One region of the Caproicibacterium sp. XB2 genome, then DNA from elsewhere that is predicted to be linked to it. Evidence: riboswitches for the same ligand, from Rfam matches in the RefSeq annotation. Region 1 holds a riboswitch; the other holds the start of a gene.
The links. A riboswitch is a leader RNA that binds a small molecule or an ion and turns the genes downstream of it on or off. The one in region 1 is predicted to bind ZMP and ZTP.
Positions count from the first base shown of each region.

Region 2: another riboswitch for ZMP and ZTP. It lies ahead of pflA (pyruvate formate-lyase-activating protein); the one in region 1 lies ahead of pflA (pyruvate formate-lyase-activating protein).

Region 1 is NZ_CP173227.1:1,803,198-1,816,532, forward strand. It holds gene pflB (formate C-acetyltransferase) at 1-879, opposite strand, end outside; gene pflA (pyruvate formate-lyase-activating protein) at 968-1,681, opposite strand; ZMP/ZTP riboswitch at 1,738-1,816, opposite strand; gene ACIHKT_RS09015 (aminotransferase class I/II-fold pyridoxal phosphate-dependent enzyme) at 1,881-3,050, opposite strand; gene trpA (tryptophan synthase subunit alpha) at 3,193-3,969, opposite strand; gene trpB (tryptophan synthase subunit beta) at 3,966-5,150, opposite strand; gene ACIHKT_RS09030 (phosphoribosylanthranilate isomerase) at 5,143-5,736, opposite strand; gene trpC (indole-3-glycerol phosphate synthase TrpC) at 5,723-6,526, opposite strand; gene trpD (anthranilate phosphoribosyltransferase) at 6,523-7,539, opposite strand; gene ACIHKT_RS09045 (anthranilate synthase component II) at 7,597-8,178, opposite strand; gene trpE (anthranilate synthase component I) at 8,162-9,652, opposite strand; gene ACIHKT_RS09055 (CpXC domain-containing protein) at 10,067-10,720, opposite strand; gene ACIHKT_RS09060 (hypothetical protein) at 10,953-11,588, shown strand; gene mnmA (tRNA 2-thiouridine(34) synthase MnmA) at 11,470-12,552, shown strand; gene ACIHKT_RS09070 (sigma factor-like helix-turn-helix DNA-binding protein) at 12,697-12,996, opposite strand; gene ACIHKT_RS09075 (hypothetical protein) at 12,993-13,196, opposite strand.
Region 2 is NZ_CP173227.1:1,935,005-1,950,695, reverse strand. It holds gene ACIHKT_RS09725 (CpXC domain-containing protein) at 60-713, shown strand; gene ACIHKT_RS09720 (RNA polymerase sigma factor) at 811-1,110, opposite strand; gene ACIHKT_RS09715 (hypothetical protein) at 1,107-1,310, opposite strand; gene trpB (tryptophan synthase subunit beta) at 2,057-3,241, shown strand; gene trpA (tryptophan synthase subunit alpha) at 3,238-4,014, shown strand; gene ACIHKT_RS09700 (hypothetical protein) at 4,123-4,437, shown strand; gene ACIHKT_RS09695 (aminotransferase class I/II-fold pyridoxal phosphate-dependent enzyme) at 4,603-5,796, shown strand; ZMP/ZTP riboswitch at 5,848-5,926, shown strand; gene pflA (pyruvate formate-lyase-activating protein) at 5,986-6,747, shown strand; gene pflB (formate C-acetyltransferase) at 6,744-8,975, shown strand; gene ACIHKT_RS09680 (hypothetical protein) at 9,056-9,274, opposite strand; gene ACIHKT_RS09675 (hypothetical protein) at 9,332-10,387, opposite strand; gene ACIHKT_RS09670 (YabP/YqfC family sporulation protein) at 10,506-10,796, shown strand; gene ACIHKT_RS09665 (sporulation protein YqfD) at 10,793-11,980, shown strand; gene ACIHKT_RS09660 (PhoH family protein) at 12,204-13,193, shown strand; gene ybeY (rRNA maturation RNase YbeY) at 13,165-13,671, shown strand; gene ACIHKT_RS09650 (diacylglycerol kinase family protein) at 13,729-14,214, shown strand; gene era (GTPase Era) at 14,270-15,193, shown strand; gene recO (DNA repair protein RecO) at 15,464-15,691, shown strand, end outside.

The DNA.
Region 1 (13,335 bases):
GAGCTCCTGTGCGCCCTGTTCGGTCAGCGTCCCGTTTTCCAAATCGCGCTGAATATAGATATCCAGAAAAGTGGAGGTGCGTCCCAGACTGGTTGCGGCACCGTTGTTTTCCTTGACACCAGCAAGATAACCCATATAGACCGCCTGCACAGCTTCCTGTGCGGTTTCTGCCGGTTTGGTAATGTCCACCTCATAGGAAGCAGCCATCTCTGCAATCTCTTTCAGGGCACGAATCTGCTCGCTGACCTCTTCGCTCAAACGGATGCGCTCTTCATCCATCGGGCCATCCAGTTCACCAAAGTCTTTTTTCTTCTGTTCAATTAAATAATCTGTCCCATAAAGGGCAATCCGCCGATAATCACCGATAATCCGTCCGCGGCCGTAAGCGTCCGGCAGGCCGGTGAGCAGGCCTACGTGCCGTGCCGTGCGCACACGTTTCGGATAAGCGTCAAAAACGCCCTGATTGTGTGTTTTGCGGTATGCGCTGAAATGCCGGTCAATTTCCGGATCCAGCTGATAGCCATACTGTTCCAGACTTTGTTTTGCCATGCGCATGCCGCCGTAAAGGTTCACCATACGCTTGAGCGGTGCATCGGTCTGCAGCCCGACAATCACTTCATTTTCACGGTCGATATAGCCCGGCTCAAAATTGTTAATACCGGAAATGCGGTGTGTCTCCACATCCAGTACACCGCCTTTTTTCAGTTCCTGCGGCAGCAGATCTTTGCATTTATTCCAAACTTTCATTGTTTTTTCGCTTGGTCCGGCCAGAAAACTCTCATCGCCCTCATAAAGCGTATAATTTTTCTGAATAAAGCTGCGTACATCAATTTCTCTCTGCCAGCGTCCTTCTGTAAATCCGTTCCATGCACTTGTCATTGTATACCTCCAAATTGGGTTTTATTTCAGCTTTTCATTTAGTATTCCTGTTGTTTGAGAAGGAAAAGAATCGTGAGGCAAAACTCTTTTATGAAAAATATTTTTCCTGCCACATCCGTGTCTTTTTCGTATCCATTGCCGGCACCCCCTTCAGCCGGTAAGGGAGCCCCATCACTTCATACTTATGCACACCCAGCAGATGATACGGCAGAAGTTCCACTTTCTGCACATTCGGCACATAGGTGCGGATAAATGTCTGCAGCGCTTCCATATAAGCTTCCCCGTCTGTCAAACCCGGCACCACAACCTGCCGCACCCAGACCGGCGTACCGGCTTTCTGCACGGCCTGCAGAAATCTTTTGGTTTCTTCCCAACCGCGTCCGGTCATTTTTCGGTAATTTTCCTCGGTAATCTGCTTCACATCATACAGAATCAGATCGGTGTACTGCAGGATTTTCTCATAGCTGCCTTTTCCGCATCCGGCCGTGTCCAGACAGGTATGGATGCCCGCTTCCCGGCAGCGCCTCAGTGTTTCCAACAGAAATTCCGGCTGCAGCAGCGGCTCCCCACCGGAAAACGTGACGCCGCCGTCATTTGCAAAGTATGGCTTATACCGCACAATCTTTTTGACCAGATCTTTCGGGGAAACTTCCTCTGCAGACGGGCTGTTCGTTTCCCATGTGTCCGGATTGTGACAAAACAGGCACCGCAGGGCACACCCCTGCAGAAAAACGACCACCCGGATGCCGGGCCCATCCACCATTCCCATGGTTTCTACCGAATGAATTTTTCCGAATACCAAATTATTGCCTCCTTTTCTGTTCCGGAGGTACGTACAAAAAAATGCCGCACCATCCGGGTTTTCGCCCAGACGGTCGGCATTTCTTCACCATACTTCATGTGGTATTCTCCACTTCCGTCAGTTGTATGGCTGCTATAGGCTTAGAATAACGGATAAAAGGGAACTTATCAAGCAAAAGTTTTCAACCGTTTCCTGTAATTCAGTTGAAAATATTGGTCTTGCTCATCCGTTCTGCAGCTTCCTGCAAAGCTGCCTTCTCCTGCACCAGTGCCATTCGGACATGGCCCTTCCCACTTGGCCCAAATGCTCTGCCGGGCGTGACTAGAACGCCAGCCTGCTGAATCAGGTCCAGTGTAAAGCGTTTATCGTCCATTCCATATTTTTCGGGAATCGGTGCCCAGACAAACATTGTGGCAGCCGGTTTTTCAAAATGCCAGCCGAGCTTTTCAAACTGTTCCCACAAAAAATCCCGGCGTTTCTCATAGGCCGCACAGGTCCGCTGCACACAAGATTGTTCCCCTGTAATTGCTTCCACAGCGGCCCTCTGAATCGGCAGGAACATGCCGTAATCCAAATTGGATTTCAGCTTTTTAAGCATGGAAACAACCTGTTGATTTCCTACACAAAAGCCGACCCGCGCACCGGCCATACCGTAGGTTTTGCTCAAAGAATTGAACTCCACACCGACATCCATAGCACCCGGGAAACGCAGGAAGCTGCCGCAGGTTTTACCGTCAAAAACCAGCTCGCTGTATGCATTGTCATGCAGCACAATAATGTCATACTTTTGGGCAAAGGCAATCAGTTTTTCATAAAACCAATCCGGTGCGACCGCCGTGGTAGGATTGTTCGGATAAGAAACAATCATGAGTTTGGCGGCTTTTGCCTCTTCTTCTGGAATAGCATCAAAGTCGATGAGATAATGATTCTCTTTTTTCATTGGCATCCAGCAAAGACGCGCACCGGCAAGCATCGGTCCGCAGCTGAAAGCCGGATAGCAGGGGTCTGGAACCAGCACAGTATCACCTGGGTCGACAATTGAAAGGGCAATGTGTGTCAAGCCTTCCTGAGACCCCAGCAGAGATTTGATCTGCGTTTCCGGATTTAACTGAACACCATACCGGCGCTGATACCACTGGGCAACCGCCTGCTGCAGTTTTGCCGTGTCGTTGATGGCATAAATATACTGCTTTGGGTCCTCTGCCGCTGCAGCCAGCGCATGTCGAATCCGGTTTTCCGGCGGAATATTCGGCGTTCCCACACTCAAGTCAATAACGGTGGTGCCCTGCTCTTCTTTTTCCTTTTTTAGTGTCAGCAATTCCGAAAATATGCCTTCCCGGAACTGTTCCATTCTCTTTGCAAACTGCATGTTAACGACTCCTATTCTGCGCTCCAAAGTATCATTTTTGAATTCTTTGTTAAATTGTACGCTGCACGTAGGAATTCGTCAACTTATTCCGGAAAGTTGTGTAAAAAAAGCCGCACTCCAAGGAATGCGGCTTTTTACAGGCCTAAATACGTTTCAGGGCATCTTTCATGGACTTGACATAATCATAAACGTACTTTCCGGCATCCGTCCCATATTTGGCAATCAGCTTCACAATGGCGCTGCCCACAATGACGCCGTCTGCAGTCCTGCCGATTTTTTCCGCCTGTTCCGGCGTACTGATACCAAAACCGACCGCCGCAGGAGTATCGGTACTTTCCCGCACAATTTTCAGAATTGCACTAAGGTCTGTCTCAATTTTTGTCCGCACACCTGTTACACCGAGAGAGGACACCACATACAGAAACCCTTCCGATTCTTTGGCAATCATGCGGATGCGTTCCTGAGAAGTCGGCGCAATCATAGAAATGACCTGAATGCCGTTTTTTGCAGCAACTTCTGTAATTTCGCCTTTCTCTTCAAAGGGCAGATCCGGCACAATAATACCGTCAATACCGCTTTCCCGACAGTTGGCAAAAAATTTCTCGTTGCCATAGCTGAAAACCGGATTATAGTAAGTCATAAATACCAGCGGAACGTCTGTTTTACGGCGCAGATCCGCAGCCATCCTAAAAACCCCGTCAGTTGTGGTGCCGGCGGAAAGCGAGCGCAGATCTGCCTCCTGAATGACCGGTCCCTCTGCAATCGGGTCGGAAAACGGGATGCCGATTTCAATCAGGTCACAGCCGGCCCGGGCCATTTCCAGCGCAAACTCTTCTGTTTTTTCCAGGGAAGGATCCCCCGCTGTGAGGAACCCAATAAATGCTTTCCCATGTTCAAATGCCTTTCCTATTCTGTTCATTCTGTAACGTTCCTCCCCCTGTAACGTGCCATTGCCGCCACGTCTTTATCGCCCCGTCCGGAAAGGCAGATAATCATGCTTTGGTCTTTCCGCATGGTTGGGGCCAGTTTTCTCGCATAGGCCACTGCATGTGCACTCTCAATTGCACAGATAATTCCTTCTGTACGGGCAAGGTACTCAAAGGCGTCCACTGCTTCATCATCGGTGATGGGCACATACTGCGCACGGCCGGTTTCGTAAAGATAGGCATGTTCCGGCCCGATTCCCGGATAATCCAAGCCGGCGGAAATCGAATAGACCGGCGCAATCTGGCCATATTTGTTCTGGCAGAAATAGGACTTCATGCCATGAAAAACGCCGTATTTTCCGGTGGCAATCGTTGCTGCCGTCTGCGCGGTATTCACACCGCGTCCGGCCGCTTCGCAGCCAATGAGTTTAACTTCTTTATCAGGTATAAAATTGTAAAACATCCCCATCGCATTGCTTCCGCCGCCGACACAGGCAAGCACCGCATCCGGCAGCTTGCCCTCTGTCTTCAGAATCTGTTCCCTTGCTTCTTTGCTGATGATACTTTGAAAGTCGCGCACCATCATGGGATAAGGGTGCGGTCCCATAACCGAACCTATTACATAGGCGGTGTCGTCCACACGGGTGGTCCAGTTCCGCATGGCTTCATTAACCGCATCCTTCAGTGTGCCTGTTCCTGTCGTGACCGGATGTACCTTTGCACCCAGCAGCTCCATGCGGTAAACATTCAGCGCCTGCCGTTCGGTATCTTTCACGCCCATAAAGACTTCGCATTCCATGTCAAGCAATGCCGCTCCGGTTGCAGCCGCAACGCCGTGCTGGCCCGCGCCAGTCTCTGCAATAATGCGTGTTTTTCCCATTTTTTTTGCAAGCAGTGTCTGCCCAAGCACGTTATTGATTTTATGGGAGCCCGTATGGTTCAGATCCTCGCGCTTAAGGTAAATTTTCGCACCGCCGAGGTCTTTTGTCATTTTCTCTGCATAATAAAGCAGGGACGGACGGTTTGCATAATTACAGAAAAGGTCATGCAGTTCTTTCCTGAACTGCGGGTCTTTTTTATAATATTCGTAGGCGTCTTCCAGCCGGTGCAGCTCATGCATCAGCGTTTCCGGAACATACTGCCCGCCGAATTCGCCATATCTTCCTTTAGCCATTTCGTATCCTCCTGATTATCGTAAAGATCTTATTTCTGTCTTTCTTTCCGTCAGTTTCGACACCGCTGGAAACATCCATCCCCCAAGGATGCAGCTTCCGCACCGCTTCCTGTACATTTTCCGGTGTCAACCCGCCTGCAAGAAACCACGGGCGGTCAATCGGCGGTACCAAACTCCAGTCAAATGCCGTTCCGGTTCCGCCGCCGCTGTCCAGCAGCAAAAAATCCGCCGGGCTGGCTTCCGCACGGGCAATATCCGCCGTGCTTTGTACACGGAATGCCTGAATCACCGGAAATCCGGCCTGCTGAATCTGCCGAACACTTTCTGCCGGTTCCTGCCCATGCAGCTGGGCAATGGTGATTGTGCCGCTTTGCAGCAGTGCCAGAATTTCTGCCACTGCAGAATTGACAAAGACACCAACCGGCAGAATTTCCGGTGCAAGCGCGGCACGGAGTTCTGCCGCCTGCTGCGGTGTTACTCTCCGGCGGCTTTCTGCAAATACAAACCCAACGTAATCCGGTTCTGCCTCATTCACAGTTTGAATATCCTGCATCCGTGTCAGACCGCATACTTTAATTTTCGTCACATTCGGCTCCCCCCTTCCCACGCAGTTCCCGCAGACGCTGTTTCCGGTTCGGGGCACGCATGAGCGCTTCCCCAACTAAGACAGCATCCGCCTGCATCCGGCAAACGTCGGCAATTTCTTTTGACCCTTTCACGCCGCTTTCTGAAACAAAAGCCACATCCGACGGCACCAGCCTGCGCAGCCGTTCTCCTGCAGAAAGGTCAATGGTAAAATTTTTCAAATTCCGATTGTTGACACCGACAATCCTTGCACCAGATGCCAGTGCCCGCTGCACTTCTTCTTCCGTATGGGCTTCTACTAAAGCGGAAAGGCCCAGTCGCTGTGCCAACTCCCGATAGTCCCGCAGTTCCCGGTCTGTTAGGATGGCACAAATCAGCAGCACAGCCGATGCGCCCAGCAGCTTTGCTTCGCAGATCATGTACGGGTCCACCGTAAAATCCTTGCGCAGTACAGGAATTTGTACCGTTTGTGCAATTTCCTGCAGATACCGGTCGCTTCCCAGAAACCACTTTGGTTCTGTCAGCACAGAAATGGCAGCCGCACCCGCTTCCTCATAATCTTTTGCAATCTGCAGATACGGAAAATCCGGCATAATCAGCCCTTTGCTGGGGGAAGCTTTTTTCACTTCACAGATAAAAGAAAGTCCCGGCTGTTTCAGTGCACGCTCAAATGGGAATGTCCGGTCCGCCGGCAGCGCTTCCGCTTCTGCCAATAAAGATTCATACGATTTCTTTGTTTTCCGCTGTGCCACCCGTTCTCTTGCGGCGGCGGCAAGATCATCCAAAATCATACGTTTTCTCCGTTAGAAAGCCGGATAAACTGTTCCAACTGTGCTTTTGCCGCTCCGCTGTCGATTGTCTGTGCAGCAAGCTGCACACCTCCGCCAATACTGGAAACTTTTCCCGCAATTTTCAGCGCAGCAGCGGTATTCAGCAGCACAGCATCTCGCTTTGGCCCTTTTTCACCAGACAGAACTGCACGGGTAATAGCAGCATTCTGCTCCGGTGTACCACCGACCAGGTCTTCTTTCTGACAGCGCGTCAAGCCAAAATCTTCCGGCTGAATCACATAGGAGCAATACTGACCCCCCTGCAGCTCACAAACGGTAGTGGGAGCAGAAAGTGAAATTTCATCCAACCGATCCTGCCCATACACGACCATGCCGCTTTTAACCCCGAGGTTTGTCAGCACACGTGCCAGCGGTTCCACCAGCGCTTCCTCATAAACACCCATCAGCTCCATATTGGCGCCTGCCGGATTGGAAAGTGGGCCGAGAATGTTAAACACGGTGCGGATTCCAAGTTCTTTCCGGACGGGTGCAACATATTTCATGGCAATATGATAATTCTGCGCAAACAGGAAACACAAATTAATCTTTTTGAGCAATTCCGTGCTTTTTTCCGGCGGCAGGGTAATATTGACGCCCAGTGCTTCCAGCACATCCGCAGCACCGCATTTACTGGAAGCGGCACGATTGCCGTGTTTTGCTACCGGTACACCGGCCGCCGATGCCACAATTGCGGATGTAGTCGAAATGTTGAAAGAATTGGCGTTGTCACCGCCGGTTCCCACAATTTCCAACACATCCATATCATGCAGCAATTTGACGCAGTGGGCACGCATCCCCGCGGCAGAAGCGGTAATCTCCTCAATCGTCTCCCCTTTTATGCGCAGAGCAGTCAGATAGGCCCCCATTTGTGCCTGTGTTGTTTTTCCGCTCATAATTTCGTTCATGACTTCATTGGCGGTTTTGTAGTCAAGATCTTTTTTTTCAACAAGCTGTGCAATCGCTTCTTTAATCATTTCGGCAGCCTCCTATAAAAAATCATTCAGCACGGATTCGATTAGATAGATGAAAATTTATTTTTGGGGACAAAGCTTTAAAAAGTTCTGCAGGATTTTTTCCCCCTGCGGTGTCAGGATGGACTCCGGGTGAAACTGCAGGCCGAATACCGGTTGGGTCTGGTGCTGCACTGCCATGATTTCGCCGTCATCCAAACTGCGTGCCGCAACTTTCAGTTCCGGCGGCAGGTTTGCTTCCTGAACGGACAGGGAATGATACCGCGCCGCACCGATCACTTCCGGCAGCCCGCAGAACAGCGGACAATCTTGGCTGAGTTTCACCTGTGACTGCTTGCCATGCATCAGTTGTTTCGCATAGCCAATTTTTCCTCCGAATGCCTGACAGATTGCTTGGTGTCCAAGACACACGCCCAGCAGCGGCACTTTTCCGGTGAAAAAGCGCACCGCTTCTTCACACACCCCTGCATTTTCCGGCCGACCGGGGCCGGGACTTAAAATCACTGCATCCGGCTGCATCTCTGCCAGCTGCTTGACTGGAAATTCGCTGTTGCGCACAACCCGGATATTCGGCTCCATGGCACCGACCATCTGGTAAAGGTTATAGGAAAAGCTGTCATAATTATCAATCAGCAAAATCATCGTCAATCTCCTCCTGTGCTTCCTGCAGGGCAGCCACAACCGCCTTTGCTTTGTTGATGCATTCTTGATATTCCTGCTCCGGAATGCTGTCTGCCACAATGCCTGCGCCGGAACGGACAAAGACCTTTCCGTTCTTTTTAAACGCGATGCGGATGGCGATGCAGGTATCCAAGTTTCCGGTAAAATCCAAATAACCAATTGCGCCGCCGTAAATCCCGCGCCGGTTATTTTCCAGTTCATTGATAATCTGACAGGCACGAAACTTCGGCGCACCGGAAAGGGTCCCGGCCGGCAGGACGGAGCCAATGACATCCGGTGCCGTAAATCCGTCCTTGATGGTTCCGGTGACTGTGGAACCAAGGTGCATGATGTGGGAAAACCGCAGTACCTGCAGATGCCTTTCTACTTTTACGGAACCGAATTCGCTGATACGGCCCAAGTCGTTGCGGCCGAGGTCCACCAACATGTTGTGTTCGGCAAGTTCTTTGGGGTCCGTCAGTAAATCCTGTTCCAGCTGGCGGTCCTGTTCCTCTGTTTCTCCGCGGGGCCGGGAACCCGCCAGTGGAAAAGTCTGCAGCACGCCGTTATCAAGTTTTACTAATGTTTCTGGGGAAGCACCCGCAATTTCAATGTCATCACTGGAGAAATAGAACATGTATGGAGACGGGTTCAACGTGCGCAGCACCCGGTAGGTATTGAGCAGGCTGCCCTCAAAGTCAGCATCCAGCCGGTTGCTGAGTACAGCCTGAAAAATATCGCCTTCCCGAATATACTGCTTTGCACGTTCCACCATCTGGCAATATGCCTCTTTCGTGAAAAGGTGACGCACCGGAGAGGTCATACGGCCCGGTTTCCGCTGCGCAGGTGTTCCGTTCCGAATCAGGTTGGCTAAGTATTTTAATTCTTTCTGTGCATCTGCATAGGCAGCTTCCACATTCCCGTCTAAGCGGATATTCGCAATCAGCACGATTTTCTGGCGGAAATGGTCAAATGCAATTACACGGTCAAAGAGCATCAGGTCCACATCATTAAAATTTTCCTGATCTTCGGCATCCAGCTTCAGTTCCGGCTCGCTGTATTTCACATAGTCATAAGAGAAATAACCGACCAAGCCACCGGTAAAGGGAGGCAGCTCCGAAAGCCGCGGGCTTTTATTAGCTGCAAGAATCTTTTTCAGCACAGCGCCCGGGTCCTGTGTGTGAAAGTGCTCTTCTGTTTCCCCCCGCACACACATTTCTCCGTCTGCACAGGTAATCTCCTGTTTGGGGTCAAAACCGAGGAATGTATAGCGGCCCCAATGCCGTTTGCTCTCTGCACTTTCCAACAGGAAACAGTGGTGGCTTTCCGCCTGCAGAATACGCAGTACCTCGATCGGTGTTTTAATGTCTGCATAAATTTCCCGGCTGACCGGCAAAATCCGGTACTGTCCCTGTGCTGCAAAACGTTTGACTTCTTCCAAGGTTGGTTTTATCATAGATGATCCCTCCCGATAGATTTTCCCGGGGGGCATACAAAAAGGCCCGCCCAGGACAAACAGAATACTGTCTGTCAAGGACGGGCCTGAAAAATCCGGCTCGCGGTGCCACCTTGCTTTGCGGTTATGAAAACCGCACCCTTTGCGGAGTACCAACATACCCCTAGCCCATTACGCAGGCCCTGCGTCACAGGATACTCAGTGCGAAGCACCTTTCGCTGTGCCCTCAATGGTCCATTTAACAGCCCGCTCACGGTCCGGCTCTCATCTGCCCGGACTCTCTGTACGCGCTTGTGCCGTTTTTATCTCCATTTCATCGGTTTAGCAAGAAAATTATTAATTTTATTTTATATTATACACATCTTCAAAAATCTGTCAATAGTTTTTAAAAAATTTTTAAGAGGACAAACTCTGTTATAGCCTCCGGTATTTTTCCAGCAGACGGGCCGCCAACTGACTGTCCACGCGAACAAAGTCGTCGCCTAGTTCGCCGCCGCACTGTTTGCTGATCTCCATCGCTTCCTGATAAGTGGCAAAACGGGTTGCCTTTTTTAGGGGATTCTCTTCTCCCTCTAGAAAGAACAGGAACCCGATACGGTCCTTTTCCTGATTTGCAAAACAGAAGCAGCCGATTTCCACTGTTTTATTCTGTTTTTCCTCTACAATTGCAGCAAGACCGGCTTTGACAAGTTCCACCCCAACGTCATCCAGCCCAGCCTCAAAAATCAGGACTTTTTCCTTAAGCTCCATTGGGGACGTCACCGCGCGTTTCCGCACCCCGGCAAGCTGTGGGAAGCGCGTGTCTACTTCAACTTTCCGCAAAGCCTGTTTACTGCCCTCCGGCACCAGATACACCATAAATTTTTTCTCTTTATCGTGGTACAGACAGGGATAGACCAATTCTGCCTGATAGCCACAGTGCGGACACTGCCAGTCAAAAAGCGTTTCATCCAGAACTTTCTGCCGCAAAACCGGCTCTGTATTTGCGCTGATGCCTGTCCATAATTTTGTGCGTACCGGCTTTCCACACTGCGGGCAGCAGACATCCTTGCTTACCTGAGTAGACATAAAGCAAAAACACCTCCGTGTTTCTTCTCAAAATAATAATTGTATTATATCACATGTGACCCAGCTTTCCTACCCAAAAGCGTTCTTTCTGGAAATTTTTCATGGATATTCAGAAAAATTTTTCTTCTCCATAAATTATGCTGTTAAATAGCTGATAGATGCGTTATAATAAAAGCAGGTCTTAATTTTTCCGCACCGGCAGTGTTTCCGGTCGCGGTACGGAGGGAACAAAATGGGATTACTTGATTCTCTTGGAAGCCAGATGGCCAGCACATTTAACAGCCTGCGGGAAAAGAACCACCGCTCCGCTGTGATTAACCGCCTGCATATTGTCATTCAAAATGAGCGCGAAAACAGTGCCCGTGCTTATGTTGCACTCGGAAAATATTTTTATGAACACCTCCGCGATCAGGGTAATGCTGAGACGGACGCGCTCTGCGCCTGCATCGATGACAGCGACCGCCGTATGAAACGTGCCTTTGATCACATGGATGAAATCCGCGAATCCAATTTTGCTTCTGTTGATGAAACAGAATGCACCGACTGTAAAGATGACTGCGGTACCTGCAAATTCTATGAGGATAACGATGACGAGCAGGATGCGGAATCCTCCGATAAGGATAAAAAATCTGCTCCGCCAGTTCAGGAGCCTTCTACTGAGCAGCCGCAGCAGAAACCCGCTTCTTCCGCACAGCCAGCGCCAGCCGTAACCCGGCTGATGAAGAAGCTGCGCCAGAGGAGCCGGAAACTTGAAGGGAAAAGTTTTAGTCGGCATGAGCGGCGGCGTGGACAGCAGCGTCGCCGCTCTTTTGCTGCAGAAAAGCGGCTGGGAAGTTGTTGGCTGCACGCTGCGCCTGCACTTGGATGACCCGTCTTTCCCGCCGCGGGAAGGCGGATGCTGTTCCTTTCAGGATGTGCAGGATGCACGCCGTGTTTGTTATGCGCTTGGCATTGACCATTTTGTCTTTAATTTTACAGAACTCTTTGAGCAAAAAGTAATTGACAATTTTGTCTCCGAATATGCCGTCGGCCGCACACCAAATCCCTGCATCCGCTGTAATCGCTGGCTTAAATTCGGTGCAATGCTTCGCCGTGCAGAAGAACTGGGCTGTGATGCCATTGCCACAGGTCATTATGCGAAAGTGCAGCAGGGACCGGACGGCCGCTGGCAGTTATATGCCTCCCCTTACGGCAAAGACCAGAGCTATGTTCTTTACAGTTTGACACAAAAACAGCTTGCCCACACTCTTCTTCCGCTTGCCGCTCTGCCCAAACCAAAAGTCCGCAGCATCGCTCAGGAAGCCGGCCTGCCAGTTGCCCAGAAACCAGACAGTCAGGAAATTTGCTTTGTCCCAGACAAGGATTATGCCGGTTTTCTCTGCCGCCATAACGGACATGACAGTACCCCCGGCGACTTTGTAGATGCAAAGGGTCATGTACTCGGCCGGCACCGCGGGTTGACACATTATACGGTCGGCCAGCGAAAAGGGCTTGGTATCGCCTTTGGCCAGCCTATGTATGTCACCCGTTTGGATACCGCGCAAAATCAGGTTGTCCTCGGCCCGGAAGGCAGCCAGTACAGCCGCAGCCTGTTGGCAGATGACCTGAACTGGGTATCTATTCCCGCACCGGAAACACCGCTACAGGTACAGGCAAAAATCCGCTATCAGGCAAAGCCGGCATCTGCACTGGCATCGATCCAGCCTGATGGTACACTGCTTCTGCACTTTGCGGAACCACAGCGTGCTGTTGCTCCCGGTCAGGCAGTCGTTTTGTACGATGGTGATTTGCTTTTGGGCGGCGGTACGATTGTAAAAGGAATAAAAGAATAAAAATAAAAACAGGCATCATGTTTTTTGAAAAGACATGATGTCTGCTTTTACTTTCTAAATGTATGAACTCGCGGTTTCTTTACTGAATAACTCCAAAAAGTACCTTTTCACTGCCATGAGGCCATTGTGGTATTAGGGATCCGTTCATAACGGTTCTTCCGGATAAAAGCAGCTGTACTGCAGCGCATGTTTTAAGCGTCGCACACCCCGCTTTACATGCTGGGTAACGGTTGGGGATGCCACTCCCAAATCGGCTGCAATATCCTTGACCTTTTCCCCTGCAAGACGTTTTTCAATGCAAATTCTCTGCCGCTGTGTCAGTTCCTGCTGTATGGCAAGGTGAAGAGCACGGCACATGGCAGCATATCGGTAATCTGTCTGGTCTGGCTGAGGTGTCCCTAATTCCTGCGGAAGCAAGTCATAACTAAGAATACGGTGCCTCATCGAAAGGACCTCTGTAAATAAAGTCCCGTACTGCGGCATTCCAAATACATCTGATAGAGCATGCTTTCCCGTGCCGCAAGATTGCGGCTCTCCTCCACACTCAGTCCGCGTTGTTTGAGACGTTGTCTGACCGGCTGCAGATGTTCCTGAATCATTTTTGCTTCTTTAAGATAATCCTGTCCCCATTTTTGATAATCCATGTTTTACCACTCACTTTCTCTGTGCAGCGGAATTCCTCTAATTTCCATCATACAAAATTCAAGGCAAATCATCAAGGCATTTCCGAATATATGTTCTTTTATTTTGAGCAGTGTCCCAATATTGGGACACTGCTCCCCT
Region 2 (15,691 bases), 130 kb from region 1:
GGTATAATAAACAGAATTCATTTGGAGAATGGGAATGAACACGGGGGTGTTTTTCTTTTATGTCTACACAGGTAAACAAGGACGTATGTTGTCCGCAGTGCGGCAAGCCGGTGCGCACCAAAATGTGGACTGGAATCAGCGCGGACACAGAGCCGCTTCTGCGGCAGAAAGTACGGGATGAAACACTGTTTGATTGGCAGTGCCCGCACTGCGGCTATCAGGCAGAGCTGGTCTATCCGTGCCTTTACCACGATAAAAATCACAAATTTATGATTTACCTGGTACCGGAGGGAAACGAAAAAAGTCTGCGGAAAGTGGAAGTAGACAAACGCTTCCCGCAGCTTGCCGGTGTCAAGAAGCGTGAAGTCGCTTCCCCCATGGAGTTAAAGGAAAAAGTGCTGATTTTTGAGGCCGGTTTGGACGACATGGGCGTTGAACTGGTGAAGTCCGGTCTGGCGGGCATTGTGGAAGAGCGCCAGCACGTATCCGTGGAGGCAGGCTGTTTTTGCTTTGCCAATACGGAAGCGGACCGTATGGGTTTTGTCTTTTTCATTGACGGAAAAGAAGAGCCAATCAAAAAAGCCACCCGCTTTGCTACTTACGAAAAAGCAATGGAAATCAGCCATGACTGCGGCGGTGAGCAGGGGGATGACTTTGTCCGCGTGGACGGCGGGGCTGCTGCCCGCGTACTGGAAACCTATCAGCGCACATAACAAAAAAATAAGCCCGCCCCAGACAGGGCAGGCTGTCAAAAAGGGCTTTCCGCTGTAAAAACAGCGGAAAGCCCTTTTGCTGTCGAACAAATGGAGTTTATGGTTTTTGCAGGAACTGACAGCTGTACTGCAGGGAACGCTGCAGCCGCCGGGAGGCACGCTTTAAGTGCCCGCATACGGTGGAGGGCGCAAGACCCATATCAGCGGCAATTTCCTGTATTTTCAGACCCGCCAGACGGCGCTCCGTGCAGGCACGCTGGCGGGGGGTTAGTTCCTGCCGGATGGCCAGACGCAGCGCACGACGCATGGCGATGCGTCTGGTGTCTGGTTCTTCCCGGTTTTGTGGTGTGCCGAGTTCCTGCGGCAGCAGGTCATAGCTTAAAATGCGGTGCCTCATGGCCGGCTCTCCTGCAGATGGCGCCCGGTTGCACGGCACTCAAGGTACATCTGATACAGCATACTTTCCCGCTGGGCGAACTTTTGACTTTCTTCCACACCTAGGGTGCGACTTTTCAGTGCTTTGCGAACAGGCAACAGGTGCTTTTTCAGTACCTCCGCTTCTTGCAAATACTCTTGTCCCCATTTCCAGTTATCCATATTCTTAACCACTCACTTTCTCTGTGCAGCGGAATCCCTCTAAATTCCATCTTACAAAACTTTGGAGTGATATGCAATACTTTTATGAACAAATGTTTGAACAAAGGGGAGCTGAGGTCCATTTTTGGACCTCAGCTCCCCTTTTTACGGGTAAATTTATGCAGAACAGGAACACATGGTCCCTTGAAAGGGCAAAAAAGGGCATGCCACAGGAAATCACCCTGCCGAGAAATTTTTCAGTTCCGGTAAAAAAGTGCAAAAAGCAGTTGACAAATTCTGTTCGCTGCGTATAATGGTAGCAAATCAAATATTACTTTAAACCGATGAAGTGGAGATAAAAACTGTCCATTGCCCGTACAGAGAGCCCGGGAAGCTGAGAACCGGACCGAAAGCAGGCAGTTAAATGGACCACTGAGGGCGCGGTCAAAGGCAGCTGAAAGCTGCCAAGTATTCCGCGACGCAGGGCCAGCGTAACGGGCCGGGAGTATGCTGGTACTCCCAATAAGTGTGCGGCACTTTGCCGCGAAACAAGGTGGCACCGCGAGCCGAGAATTTTTAAGGCCCGTCCTTGGCGGATAGATTATATTCTGTCTGCCCGGGACGGGCCTTTTTGCGTTCTTTCCCGGGGACAAAAACTGTGGGAGGGACAAATATGCCGAAACCATATTTGTGGGAGACGGGCCGATATACAGCTGAACGGCCGCAAAGACCCAAAAAAATAGATGGTATGATTAGGAGGCTGCGCAATGGCTAAAGGAAGATTTGGCATTCACGGCGGGCAGTATGTGCCCGAAACACTGATGAGTGAGCTGAAAAGGCTGGAAGAAGCCTATCTGTACTACAAAGAGGACCCGGCGTTTCAGGAGGAACTGCATACTCTGCTGTGCGGTTATGCAAACCGGCCGTCACTGCTTTACTATGCGGAGAAAATGACCAAGGACCTCGGCGGCGCAAAGATTTACCTGAAGCGTGAGGACCTGAACCATACCGGTTCCCATAAAATCAACAATGTGCTGGGGCAGGTACTGCTGGCAAAACGCATGGGAAAGACACGCATTATCGCCGAGACCGGCGCGGGACAGCACGGTGTCGCCGCCGCGACCGGTGCCGCCCTGTTGGGCATGGAATGTGAAGTGTTCATGGGGGAAAAGGATACCGAGCGGCAGGCGCTGAACGTGTATCGCATGGAACTGCTGGGTGCAAAGGTTCACCCGGTGACCAGCGGCACCGGCACCCTAAAAGACGCCATTAACGAGGCCATGCGGGAGTGGGCCAGCCGTGTGGACGACACTGCCTATATCATCGGTTCTGTCATGGGGCCACACCCGTACCCAACCATGGTGCGTGACTTCCAGAGCGTTATCAGCAGGGAAGCACACCGGCAAATTTTAAAAATTCAGGGCAAACTTCCGGATGCTGTGCTGGCCTGTGTGGGCGGTGGCAGCAACGCTATGGGAATGTTTTATCATTTCATTCCCGACAAAGAGGTTCGTCTCATCGGCTGTGAGGCCGCGGGGCGCGGCGTAGACACCGCACAGACTGCCGCCACCATGGGAACCGGAAAACTCGGCGTTTTTCACGGCATGAAGTCCTATTTCTGTCAGAACCGGTACGGCCAGATTTCACAGGTCTACTCCATTTCCGCTGGGCTGGACTACCCCGGCGTTGGTCCAGAGCACGCCTATCTGCGTGACATCGGCCGGGCACAGTATGTGCCGGTTACGGACGACGAGGCCGTGAACGCATTTGAGTACATTGCCCGTATCGAGGGCATTATCTGCGCGATTGAAAGTGCGCACGCGGTGGCCTACGCCATGAAGCTGGCACCCACCATGCGCAAAGACCAGAGCATGATTATCTGCCTTTCCGGCAGAGGAGATAAAGACGTGGTGTCCATTGCCCGCTATCGAGGGAGGGACTTGACAGAATGAACAGAATACACAAGGCTTTTGAAAACGGAAAAGCACTTATTGGGTTTATTACAGCAGGTGACCCGTCCCTTGAAAAAACAGAGGAATATATCCTGCAAATGGTTAGGGCCGGCTGTGACCTGGTGGAAATCGGCATCCCATTTTCGGACCCTATCGCCGAGGGAATTGTCATTCAGGAAGCTGACCTGCGCGCGCTGCAGGCCGACACGACCACGGACGGTGTTTTTGACATGGTAGAGGACCTGCGGCAAAAGACTGATGTGCCGCTGGTCTTTATGACCTACTACAATCCGGTCTTCAGCTACGGCAATGAGCGCTTCTTTGACCGGTGCCGCAAAGTCGGCATAGATGGTATCATTGTACCGGACCTGCCGTATGAGGAAAAGGGAGAGATTCAGGAAACCGCCCGTAAAAATGATGTGAAAGTGATTTCCATGATTGTACCCACTTCCCATGAGCGTATTCGCCGCATTACGGGGGATTCCGAGGGATTCTTGTATATTGTTTCCTCCATGGGTGTAACCGGTATGCGCAGCCAGATTAACACCGGCCTTGCCTCTATTCTGAAAGAGGCACGGGAAAGCACACAGACACCGGCGGCGGTCGGTTTTGACATCAATACACCGGAGCAGGTAAAGAAAATTGGCAGCATTGCGGACGGCGTCATCGTTGGCAGTGCCATTGTTAAGTTGGCAGAGAGGTATGGGGACAATGCCGGCGGGCATATCTATGCGTATGTCAAATCCATGAAGGACATTTTGAGGGAAATATGAGTATGGGAGGCTTTTCACTGTTTGTTTTCAGAATGTTCGCAATTTGTCTGTTTTCTGTCCACAGAAACTGCCTACGATAAAAAGCAAACAGGGAAGGAGGCGGCAGCTTTGAGAAAAATGCTTCTGCGAAAAACGGACGGTTCCGAAAAAGAGGTTACCGGGCGGGAGTGGCGCCGCCGCCACAGAGGTGGCAGCCGGAAGGATATGACGGCGCTGTTGTATGCCCTGCTGGCGGCTTTTTCCGGCGCCGGTGTTGGCTGCCTGACGGGGCTTGCGTTTCCAACGTATGATTTGGTCGGCCTGCCGCATATCTCTGCGGCCGCGCTGGAAATTGGATTATTGCTGGGTGCTGCGGTGGGGCTTGTTACGCTGCAGCTTGTCCGTACCCTGCTGAAAAGATGGAAAAAAGCAAAGAAACCATAAAAAAGCGGAACTGCTTCGGCGAAAATGGCCGGGTAGTCCCGCCTTTTGCATTTTAAAAAAACAAATGCTGCAAAAAGTTGACGAATGCTGTTCCTGCGTGTACAATTTCCGATAGACCTGCCATTCTTTCTTAGGCAGAACAGGAAGAGAGAATTTTTGTGGGCAATGAAAAAAGGGAGCGTGCAGGAATTGCAGTTTGCAAAGAGAATGGAACACTTCGGGGAGGGCGTCTTTTCGGAATTGCTGGCCCTGAAACAGAAAAAAGAAGCACAGGGAATGCAGGTCATTGACCTGAGCGTCGGCACACCGAATATCCCGCCGGTGGAGGCTATCCGCCGGGTGCTGGCGGAGTCCGCGCTAGACCCGACACAGTATATTTATGCCATCAGCGACACGGAAGCACTGCAGCAGGCAGTGGCGCAGTGGTACAGCCGCCGCTACCAGGTAAAGCTGGACCCGAACACACAGGTATGTTCCCTGCTGGGTTCACAGGAGGGCCTGACGCATATTGCCCTGTCCATTGCGGACCCGGGTGATACTGTGCTGGTACCGGACCCGTGCTATCCAGCTTTCAGCTGCGGGCCAATGCTGGCAGGAGCCAAGCTCTGCTGGATGCCCCTAAAAAAAGAGAACAATTACTTAATCGATTTTGACGCGATTCCGGAAGCAGATGCGAAGGCGGCCAAGCTGATGGTGGTGTCTTACCCCAATAACCCGACCACGGCACTTGCCCCCGACTGGTTTTATGAAAAGCTCATTGCTTTTGCCAAAAAGTACGATATTATTGTGCTGCATGATAACGCCTACAGTGAATTGGTGTTTGACGGCGTTCACTGCGGCAGCTTCCTGCGGTTCCCGGGTGCCGCCGATGTCGGTGTGGAATTTAACTCGCTGAGCAAGACCTACGGCATGGCCGGTGCGCGTGTGGGTTTCTGTGTCGGCAACGCGCAGATTGTTAAAATGCTGAAAACACTGAAGTCCAACCTGGATTACGGTATGTTCCTGCCGGTTCAAAAGGCTGCGGCTGCTGCCATTACCGGGGATCAGTCCTGTGTGGAGCGTACCCGTGCCGCTTACGAAAAGCGCAGGGACGTGCTATGCAGTGCGTTTGAAGCTTTGGGCTGGCACTTTGCAAAGCCGGCGGCAACCATGTTCGTTTGGGCGGAAATTCCCGCAAAGTACGGCGAGGACGATACTCGCTTCGCACTGGAGCTTGCGGACAAGGCCGGTGTGCTGGTAACGCCGGGCAGTGCGTTTGGCCCCAGCGGAAAGGGTCATGTACGCATGGCCTTGGTGCAGGACGAAGAAGCTTTGCGGCAAGCCGCTGACCGTATGCGCAAAACGGATATTTTTGCGTAAAACCGAAAAAAGTACTTGACTTTCCGGCGAAAAGCCGGTATGCTGAAGCCATAGCAGCCATACGACTGACGGAAGTGGAGTATACCACATGGAGTATGGCCAAGAAGAGCCGACCGTCTGGGCAAGCACCCGGGCGGTCGGCCCTTTTTGCTCTTTTTGACCCCCGGAAGAGAAAAGGAGGGCAGAGATTTGATACTGGGAAACGTACATTCACTGGAAACCATGGGAATGGTGGACGGCCCGGGCATTCGTGTAGTGGTTTTTTTGCAGGGCTGCCGTCTGCGGTGTCTGTTTTGTCACAACCCGGACACATGGCAGGAACAGGGCGGCACCCAGATGACGCCGGAAGAAGTGACACGGAAAGTTCTGCGCTGCCGGCCCTACTTTTCACGCGGCGGCGGTGTTACCTTTTCCGGAGGTGAGCCGCTTCTGCAGCCGGAGTTCCTGCTGGAAACGCTGCAGCTGTGCAAAAAAGCGGGCATCCACACCTGCTTGGACACTGCCGGATACGGCTGCGGCAGCTATGACGAGATTCTGCAATACACCGATTTGGTCCTGTATGATGTGAAGCAGATTACAGAGGAAAGCTATCACTGCATGACCGGACAAAGCTTAACCGAAACCACGCATTTTTTGGCTGCCGTCAAAAAAGCTGGTACACCGGTGTGGGTGCGCCATGTAGTCGTGCCGGGGCTGACGGATGGTGAGGCGCATATGCAGGCGCTGCGCACATTTATTGACAAAAAAGTACCCAATGTACAGAAAGTGGAGCTGCTGCCGTACCATCTGCTGGGCGTACACAAGTACAAGGTACTGGGCATTCCGTACCGGCTGGCCGGTACGCCAGCAATGGACCCATCCTTAACGGAACAGTGGCAGCGGTGCTATTTCCCAGTAAACAAAGGAGAAAGAAATCCGACACCAGAGCAAACGGGAGGTACTGTAAAATGAACAGTGCATGGAATGGTTTTCAGGAAGGCCGCTGGCAGCGGGAAATTGATGTACGCAGCTTCATTCAGAAAAACTATACACTTTACGAGGGAGACGAATCCTTTTTAACCGGCCCCACAGAGAAAACAGAAAAGGTCTGGGGAAAATGCACGGACCTTCTGCAAAAGGAACGGGAAAACGGCGGTATGCTGGACGTAGAAACCAAGCGTATTTCCGGCATCAACAATTTTGAGCCTGGTTATATCGACCGAGAAAACGAAGTGATTGTCGGCCTGCAGACGGACGCACCTCTAAAACGCATGGTGAACCCATACGGCGGTATGCGTATGGCAAAGGAAAGTTTGGAACAGTATGGCTATCAGCTGGACCCGGAAATTGAACGTCATTTTACCGCTTACCGCAAAACACACAACGACGGTGTGTTTGACGCTTATCCCAAACGTGTGCGGACGGCACGGCACGTCGGCCTGCTGACCGGCCTGCCGGATGCCTATGGCCGCGGCCGCATTATCGGTGATTACCGCCGGGTGGCGCTTTACGGTACCGATTACCTAATTGAGCAAAAGAAAAAAGACCACGCAGAATTGGACGGCCCTATGACAGAGGAGCGTATCCGTCTGTCGGAAGAAGTCAGCGAGCAGGTCCGTGCACTGCGGGAAATGACCAAAATAGCGGCGTCCTACGGGGTGGATATTTCCAAACCGGCGGCGACGGCACAGCAGGCAGTACAGGCAGTTTACATGGGATACCTTGCCGGTATCAAAGAAAACAACGGTGCCGCGACCAGCCTGGGACGCACTTCTACATTTTTGGACGTTTACATTCAGCGGGACCTTACGAACGGCACACTGACCGAGGCGGGCGCACAGGAGCTTGTGGACCAGTTCATTATTAAGCTGCGTTTGGTGCGGCATCTGCGTACGCCGGAATACAACGAACTTTTCGGCGGCGACCCCACTTGGGTGACAGAGTCCATCGGCGGTGTCGGCATGAATGGCCGTTCGCTGGTCACCAAAAATTCATACCGCTATCTGCATACACTTATCAACCTTGGCACTGCGCCGGAGCCGAACCTTACGGTTTTGTGGAGTGAGCACCTGCCGGAAGCGTTTAAACGCTACTGTGCCAAGATTTCCATTGCAACCGATTCTATTCAATATGAAAATGACGATATCATGCGGCCAATTTACGGCGATGATTACGGCATTGCCTGCTGTGTGTCCGCTATGAAGCTGGGAAAACAAATGCAGTTTTTCGGTGCGCGCTGCAACCTTGCAAAAAGCCTGCTGCTGGCCATTAACGGCGGCGTGGACGAGCGTATGGGTGAGCTGGTGGTGCCGGGCATTGCGCCGCTGAACGGCGATGTACTGGATTACAGTAAGGTTTGGGAAAACTACAAAAAAGTAATGCAGTATGTGGCACAGCTTTATACGGACGCGAATAATATTATTCATTTCATGCATGACAAGTATGCCTATGAAGCAAGCCAGATGGCCCTGCACGACACGAATGTGGAGCGGCTAATGGCGTTTGGCATTGCGGGGCTGTCCGTTGCGGCAGACTCCCTTTCTGCAATCAAATATGCGAAGGTGCATCCGGTACGCGACGAGCAGGGAATTGCCGTGGATTTTCGTACGGAGGGAACGTTCCCCCAGTACGGCAACGACGATGACCGTGCCGACGATTTGGCGGTGGATATTGTGGAATACTTTATCGGTGAGCTGAAAAAGCATCCGCTGTACCGCGGAGCAAAGCACACTATGTCGGCGCTAACGATTACCAGCAATGTGATGTATGGCAAAAAGACCGGCACCACACCGGACGGCCGCCGCCGCGGGGAACCGCTGGCACCGGGCGCTAACCCCATGCACGGCCGTGACCACTCCGGTGCGCTGGCATCCCTGAACAGCGTGGCGAAAATCCCGTACCGCAGTGTTTGTCAGGACGGCATCTCCAACACATTTTCGATTGTGCCGGTGGCACTGGGCAAAGATGAAACACAGCGGGAAGATAATTTGACGGCCCTGCTGGAGGGGTACTTTGCGCAGGGAGCCCACCACCTGAACGTCAATGTGATGAACCGTGAAACGCTGATAGACGCCATGAATCATCCTGAAAAGTACCCGACACTTACCATTCGTGTTTCGGGCTATGCGGTTAACTTTATCCGTCTTACCCGGGAACAGCAGGAAGAAGTCATTGCCCGTACCTTCCACGAAAGCGTCTGATATTATTAAAATTAAAAAATGAAATAGAAACAGCCGCAGTATCTTTAGAGAAGACACTGTGGCTGTTTTTCTGCTTTTTGTCAGAGCTTAAAATTTTCCGCGTCCGGCTTGGGAATCGGCGGCTGTACAGTAGGAACCCGCCGCAGCGGGTCATACCGGAAAAGGCAGCATCTGCCGCTTTCCGGGAATTCTCGTCCCAGCAGGCAGGAAAGGCAGGGCTGCGTACCTGCCGCGTGGGCACAGTAATCACACCGCGGTGGAATACTGCTGCTGAAAAAGCAGCTCGTCTGCACTTTCAAGGCGATTGGCCTCCTTCCATCTTCTACCAAATCAGGAATAAGACTATTTAAACATCATTATAGCATAGAATCCTGCCTGCCGCCACCATCCATTAACAGTGCGGCACACAGCACTACCAGCGCAATGCCCGCGGCAAGGCTGCCGGACAGCGCGGGCTGGCTTTGGGCAAAGCTGCCGAAAACATCGATTGAGGGTCCAGAGGGAACGGGTACCGGGGAAAACCGATTTGCAAAGGGCAGCACCATCAGCGCGGAAAGTCCGCCGTGCAAAATCCGGCACAGCCAAAACCGGCCAGTATGTACAGGAAAGGAAAGTCCCTGCAGGACCTGCAGGTGAACGCATAAACCGCCCCAGCCCAGCACCAGCGCAAAGCACCACAGCGGCGCGTGCAGTGCGCCAAGGGAGCGGCAGCCCAGCGTCACTTCACTTACACCAGCCAGCGCCGCCAATACGGGGCCGCTTAGGAACATTTTCAGTATACACAGGAAAGTACTGAATAAAATAACGAAACAGCACATCAATAGCATAGAAGCGGCCGCATCGCGCGCGGCCGCCAGCAGCGCCTTGCCGGGGCCGGGCCATTTTCCCTGTCGAGGGGGTGGGAACGGTTCCCGGTGGTGGCGCAGGCCAACCAGAATTCCAACCAAAAGGCCAGCACAAAGGTGAACAGCCAACAAAAGCCGTCCGCTGCGTGCGCTGCCGAGGAAACCAAGCCCGACCGCTGTGCAGATGAACGCCGGACCGCCATTGACGGAGAACAGCACCAGCCGTTCTGCCTGCTGGGCGGTCAGTTCGCCGCTTTCGTACAGGGCTTCTGCCCCGCGGGAGCCGGTGGGATAGCCGCCGACCATGCCCATAAGAATGGCTGGCGCAGCGGCAGGCGGCAGAGCGAACAGCCGCGCGAACGGTCCGCCGATGCGCTGACCGATGGCAGAAGCTGCCCCGCTTTTGATTAGAAACACGGTAATGACCAAAAATGGATACAGGGATGGAATCAGCACGGTTAGGCAGGTGGAAATACCCGCCGAGGCCCCCTGCGCGGCTGCCTTTGGAAAAACCAGCAAAGCTGCCGCCAAACAGAGAGCCGCCGTGCCCGCAGCTTTTCTGTACATACACAGCCCCCCTCTTTTTAAGAATATGCAGCAGGGGGACAGAATATTTATTGCCTATGTAGAAGGAAAAGTTTTCAACAATATTCTGATAAATGGTTGAAAAAGGAGGCGGAAAGTGATGCGGCTGCCGGAAAAACCGTCACTGCTGGTGCAGTCCGGTGAGAAATTGGAACTTGCCGGGAACAGGGAAGCAACCGTGGACGGCTGCGGCGGAGTACTGGAATATACCCAAAACGTAGTATGCATTCGTTACGGACACGGGGTGCTGCGGTTTGTCGGGCGCGGGCTGACGCTGCACAGTTTGGAACAGCATTCGTTAATTGTTTCCGGATACATTACGGAAATAGCTTACGCCGCACGCGGGGAACTGCTGACGCCGCTGCCGGAGAATGGAGGGGAGCAGCCATGAAACTGATGCGCTGGCTGATGGGCTGGGTACGGTTCCGCATTGTATCTCCCCATGGAGGTGAAATTTTTTTAAACTGCTGTACGCGGGCGGGCATTCATCTTTGGCAGGTGCGTCCGGGAAAGAAGGGAATGACTGCCTGCGTGCGGGCGGGTCAGTACCGCGTGCTTCGCAAGCCGGCCCGACAGGCACATGTGCGTCTGCGGGTCCAGCGGCGGTGCGGTCTGCCGCTGAAAATTGCACATCTGCGCGGCCGGCCGGGGCTGGCGGCGGGTGCGGCGCTGTTTTGTGTGGTGCTGCTGGGGCTGGGACAATTTTTTTGGACTGTGGAAATCTCCGGCTGCAAAAGCATTCCGGAAAAAGATATTCGGTCGGCGCTGCAGCAGCAGGGTATTGCGCCCGGCTGTGCAAAACGCGGATTTTCCGCGCGGGCGGTGCAGACGCGCCTAATGGAGAAGTTCCCAAACATCAGCTGGGTTAGTGTCAACGACCATGGCGGAGATGTGTATGTACAGCTGACGGAAAAAGATGAACAGCCGCCGGTTACGGACCAAAGGGGTTGGTATCAGCTGCAGGCGGTGCAAAGCGGCGTTGTTGTAGAAATGCATATCCATGCGGGGACTGCCAAAGTGCAGGTAGGTGACGGCGTTTCCCCGGGACAGCTGCTGGTTTCGCCGGTGGTGGAAAATAAAGATGAAAAATTTATGGCATTGTATCATGCTGCCGGCACCGTTATCGCGCAGACATCGCATACATTGACGGTGCAGATGCCGTTTGCCATACAGCACTGGGAGCCTGCCGGCCCGTCTGTTGAGCGGCGGGCACTGTCGGTTTTTGGGGTACAGCTGCCGCTTTCCATGCAGCTGCCGCCGAAAGGGAAAGTGCAGCGTTCCGGTGAGCGGACCGCCGTTCATCTGTGCGGAAAGGAACTGCCGCTCACTGTAACACGGGAGGTGCTGACACCGGTCCGACAGACAGTAGAAAAGCGTACGCGCCGGCAGGCGGAGGCGGAAGCGGTAAAAATGCTGGCCGTAAAAGAGAAAACAGACCTGCCCGGTGCCAAGGTGGTACAGCACCGCGATACCGTGAAAGAGGACAAAACAGGCATCACGGTTATACGAAAGCTGACCTGTCGGGAAAATATCGCTAAAGAAGTAAAAATCGCCGCGGATGGTTCGCCCGCGTAGGGGGAAAATGCAGGCGTGGAATTTTCTGCTCCGGTACAGCGGAAAAATTTGTTTTTTTGGCATTTTACACACAAAAAACTTGCAGAAAACCTAGTGACGCGGCTTGTGTTCTGTGGTATGATAATATAAATGTATTTTAACAGCTATTTTGTTTGATTATACTAAAAAATGCGGCTTTTTGAGATACCGCATTTGATTATTCGATAAGCATCAGGTGAAGTATTTGTTTGAAAAAAGGATACCTATAGACCGGATGGAACAGGCGTCCGCGCTGTTTGGCAGCATGGACGAAAACATCCGGCTTCTCGAAAAAGAATATGGTGTGTCGGTTGTTGCGCGGGACAGTGAAATTAAGGTTTCCGGCGAGCCGGAGGGTGTGGAGCGTGCTGTGCGTGCGGTCAACAGCCTTTTGTCACTGATTAACCGTGGAGAAACGCTGACCGAACAGAATGTGCGTTACTGCATGAGTTTAGTCAATGACGGCGCAGAGGAAAAAGTGCAGGCGCTGGCGGGGGACTGCATCTGCGTTACCTGCAAGGGAAAACCCATTAAGCCGAAAACACTGGGGCAGAAACGCTACTGCGCCGCGATTGCAAAGAACACAATTACCATTGGTGTAGGGCCTGCCGGTACCGGAAAGACCTATTTGGCGGTGGCAATGGCGGTCACGGCTTTCCGTGCACAGCAGGTTCAGCGCATCATTCTGACACGCCCCGCGGTGGAGGCCGGCGAAAAGCTAGGCTTCCTGCCGGGTGACCTTCAGCAGAAGGTAGACCCCTACCTGCGGCCGCTGTATGATGCCCTGTTCGATATGCTGGGGACGGAAACGTATCAGCGCTATGTGGAGCGCGGCAATATCGAAGTTGCGCCGCTCGCCTATATGCGCGGGCGTACGCTGGACGACAGCTTTATTATTCTGGACGAAGCACAGAACACAACGTCGGAGCAAATGAAAATGTTCCTCACGCGTCTTGGCTTTAACAGCCGCATGGTCATTACCGGTGATATTACACAGATAGACCTGCCGGACGGCCAAAAAAGCGGCCTGAAACAGGTTACAAAAATTCTGCGCGGTGTACCGGACATTGCGCAGGTCCAGTTTACCGGCCGCGATGTTGTGCGCCATAAATTGGTACAGGAAATTATAAAGGCATACGAAAAATATGAGGAGGCCAATACGAATCATGGAAAAAATTCGAGTCATGATAGATAATCGTCAAAAGGCAGTCAAAATTCCGACCGGGCTGCGTATGCTGGTGCGCCGCTGCTGCAATGCAGTCCTGCGTATGGAACATTTTACAGAGTCCGCTGAAATCAGTGTAATCTTTGTTGATAACGACCAGATACACAAGCTGAACAAACAGTACCGCGACGTGGACGCACCGACCGATGTGCTCAGTTTTCCGATGGGCGAGGACGGCGTATATGATACAGATTACTCCAATGGGGCAAAGATCCTCGGGGATATTGTTATCTCCATGGAAAAAGCAGTGGAGCAGGCGGAGCGCTATGGTCACGGTTTGGAACGGGAGGTCGGCTATCTGACTGCCCACAGCATGCTGCACCTTCTGGGTTATGACCATGAAGAGGGTATTCAGCGTGTGCATATGCGTGAAAAAGAAGAGCAGGTCATGGCGGAGCTGGGGCTGCCAAGCAGCAGCAGCTATGTGCTGGACGAGGACGATATCTAACTCCCCGTACGGGCAGCCGGCCTGCTGGAGGGAAGAAGAAAGCGTGGGAATGACAAAGTGCATTTACTGAAAAGCCTGCGCGCTGCCGGGCGGGGAATCCTTTTCTGCATCAATCAGGAACGTCACATGCGGTTTCACACGGTAGCCGCTTTTTATACACTTCTGTTTTCACCGTTCTTTCAGTTTGGGTGGATGGAATATGCGGTGCTGCTGTTGGCGATTGGCAGTGTCTGTGCGGCCGAGGTTTTTAATACAGCGGTCGAGGCTGCCTGTGACGCGGAAAACACCGCCTATAGCAGCAGCGTGCGCCGTGTTAAGGATATTGCGGCGGGAGCGGTGCTGATCAATGCCTGCTTTGCCGCCGGAGTGGGCATTTTTCTGTTTGGAAAGCCCACCTGCATCGCGGCAGGGTTCTGGTGGCTGTGCGGCCGACCGCTGCTACTGGTACTGCTGGCGCTTTCGGCAGCCGCGGCTGTCCTTTATGTGCACCTTGGCCCGAAACTGCTGGCGGACAAGCTGCGTGCATTTTTCCGCAGAAAATAGCAGGGTGGAAACGAAATTTTCCTGCCGGAATACGGCAGACAACAAGAGGTACTTTATGCCAAAAAACAAGAAAAATGAAAAATCAGCTTTTTTCGCCATTGTCGGCAGACCAAATGTCGGCAAAAGTTCGCTGATGAACCGGATGCTTGGCCAGAAAGTGGCTATTGTCAGCCGAAAGCCGCAGACAACACGCACCCGTATTATGGGCGTGCTGACAGAAGGGCCGGACCAGCTGGTCTTTCTGGACACCCCCGGGCTTTTAAAGCCACGGGACAGGCTGGGCGAATACATGGTGAAAAGCGTGACTTCCTCCGTTGCGGGTGTGGATGCGGCTTTGCTGGTGGTGGAAGCCGGTACCGGCATTTCTCCGGCGGACAAGGACCTGCTGGAACGGTTTCGGGGGCTGAAGCTGCCGGCGGTTTTATGCATCAATAAAATTGACCTGCTGCAGGATAAGACACGGTTAATTCCGCAGATTACCGAGCTGAGCGGAAAGTACCCCTTTGCGGCGGTCGTGCCGGTTTCGGCGCGCACCGGCGATGGTGTACAGGACCTAAAGGCTGAATTGAAAAAACTGAGCCAGCCGGGCGGACACCTGTTCCCGGACGATACCCTGACGGACCAGCCGGAACGTGTGCTGGCCGGCGAATTTGTGCGGGAGAAAATGCTGCGTCTGTTGGACAAAGAAGTGCCGCACGGCGTTGCTGTCGTGGTCACACATCTGAAAGAACGGGAAGACGGTTCCTGCCTGGACGTTGACGCGGACATTTACTGTGAGCGTGAAAACCATAAGGGAATCATCATCGGCAAAGGTGGCCGCATGATTCGGGAAATCGGCACGCAGGCTCGCCAGGAACTGGAACATTTTTACGGCATTAAAGTAAACCTGCAGCTGCAGGTGCAGGTAAAGCCAAATTGGCGCAACAAAGAGGCTGCGCTGCGCAGCTTTGGTTTTAATACCAAGGACCTTCTGCAGTAAACTTTTGCAGCGTATTTTACCATAAACGGCGGGCGAATGTCTGCCGAAAGGTGTCGAAAATTCTTTTATTTGCCACTCATAACCGTTCCCGCTGGTGCGCATACTGGTGATAAGCGTATGTGCTTGAAAATCAGAGCACACGGGAAAAGGAGTGAGCCGCAATGGACGAAAATACAGCCTGGTCCTGCTTTGTACAAACGGGCAGCGTACAGGATTATCTACGCTATGCCCAGTGCAGGGCAGAGAACAGCAAAGGAGAGGAGCAGCCGGATGCGGGTACAGACACAGGGAGTTGTCATCCGGGTCTCCAATGTAGGGGAGCGTGACCGTCTGGTAACGGTCCTGACGCGCGACCGCGGGGTCGTGCGCGCCTTTGCACGCAACAGCCGCGCGGCAAAAAGCAGCCTGGTTTCGGCCACTCAGCTTTTCTGCTATGCGCGGATTTTGCTATTCTGCGGAAAAGATAAATATATCATAGATGACGCCCAGCCGCTGGAA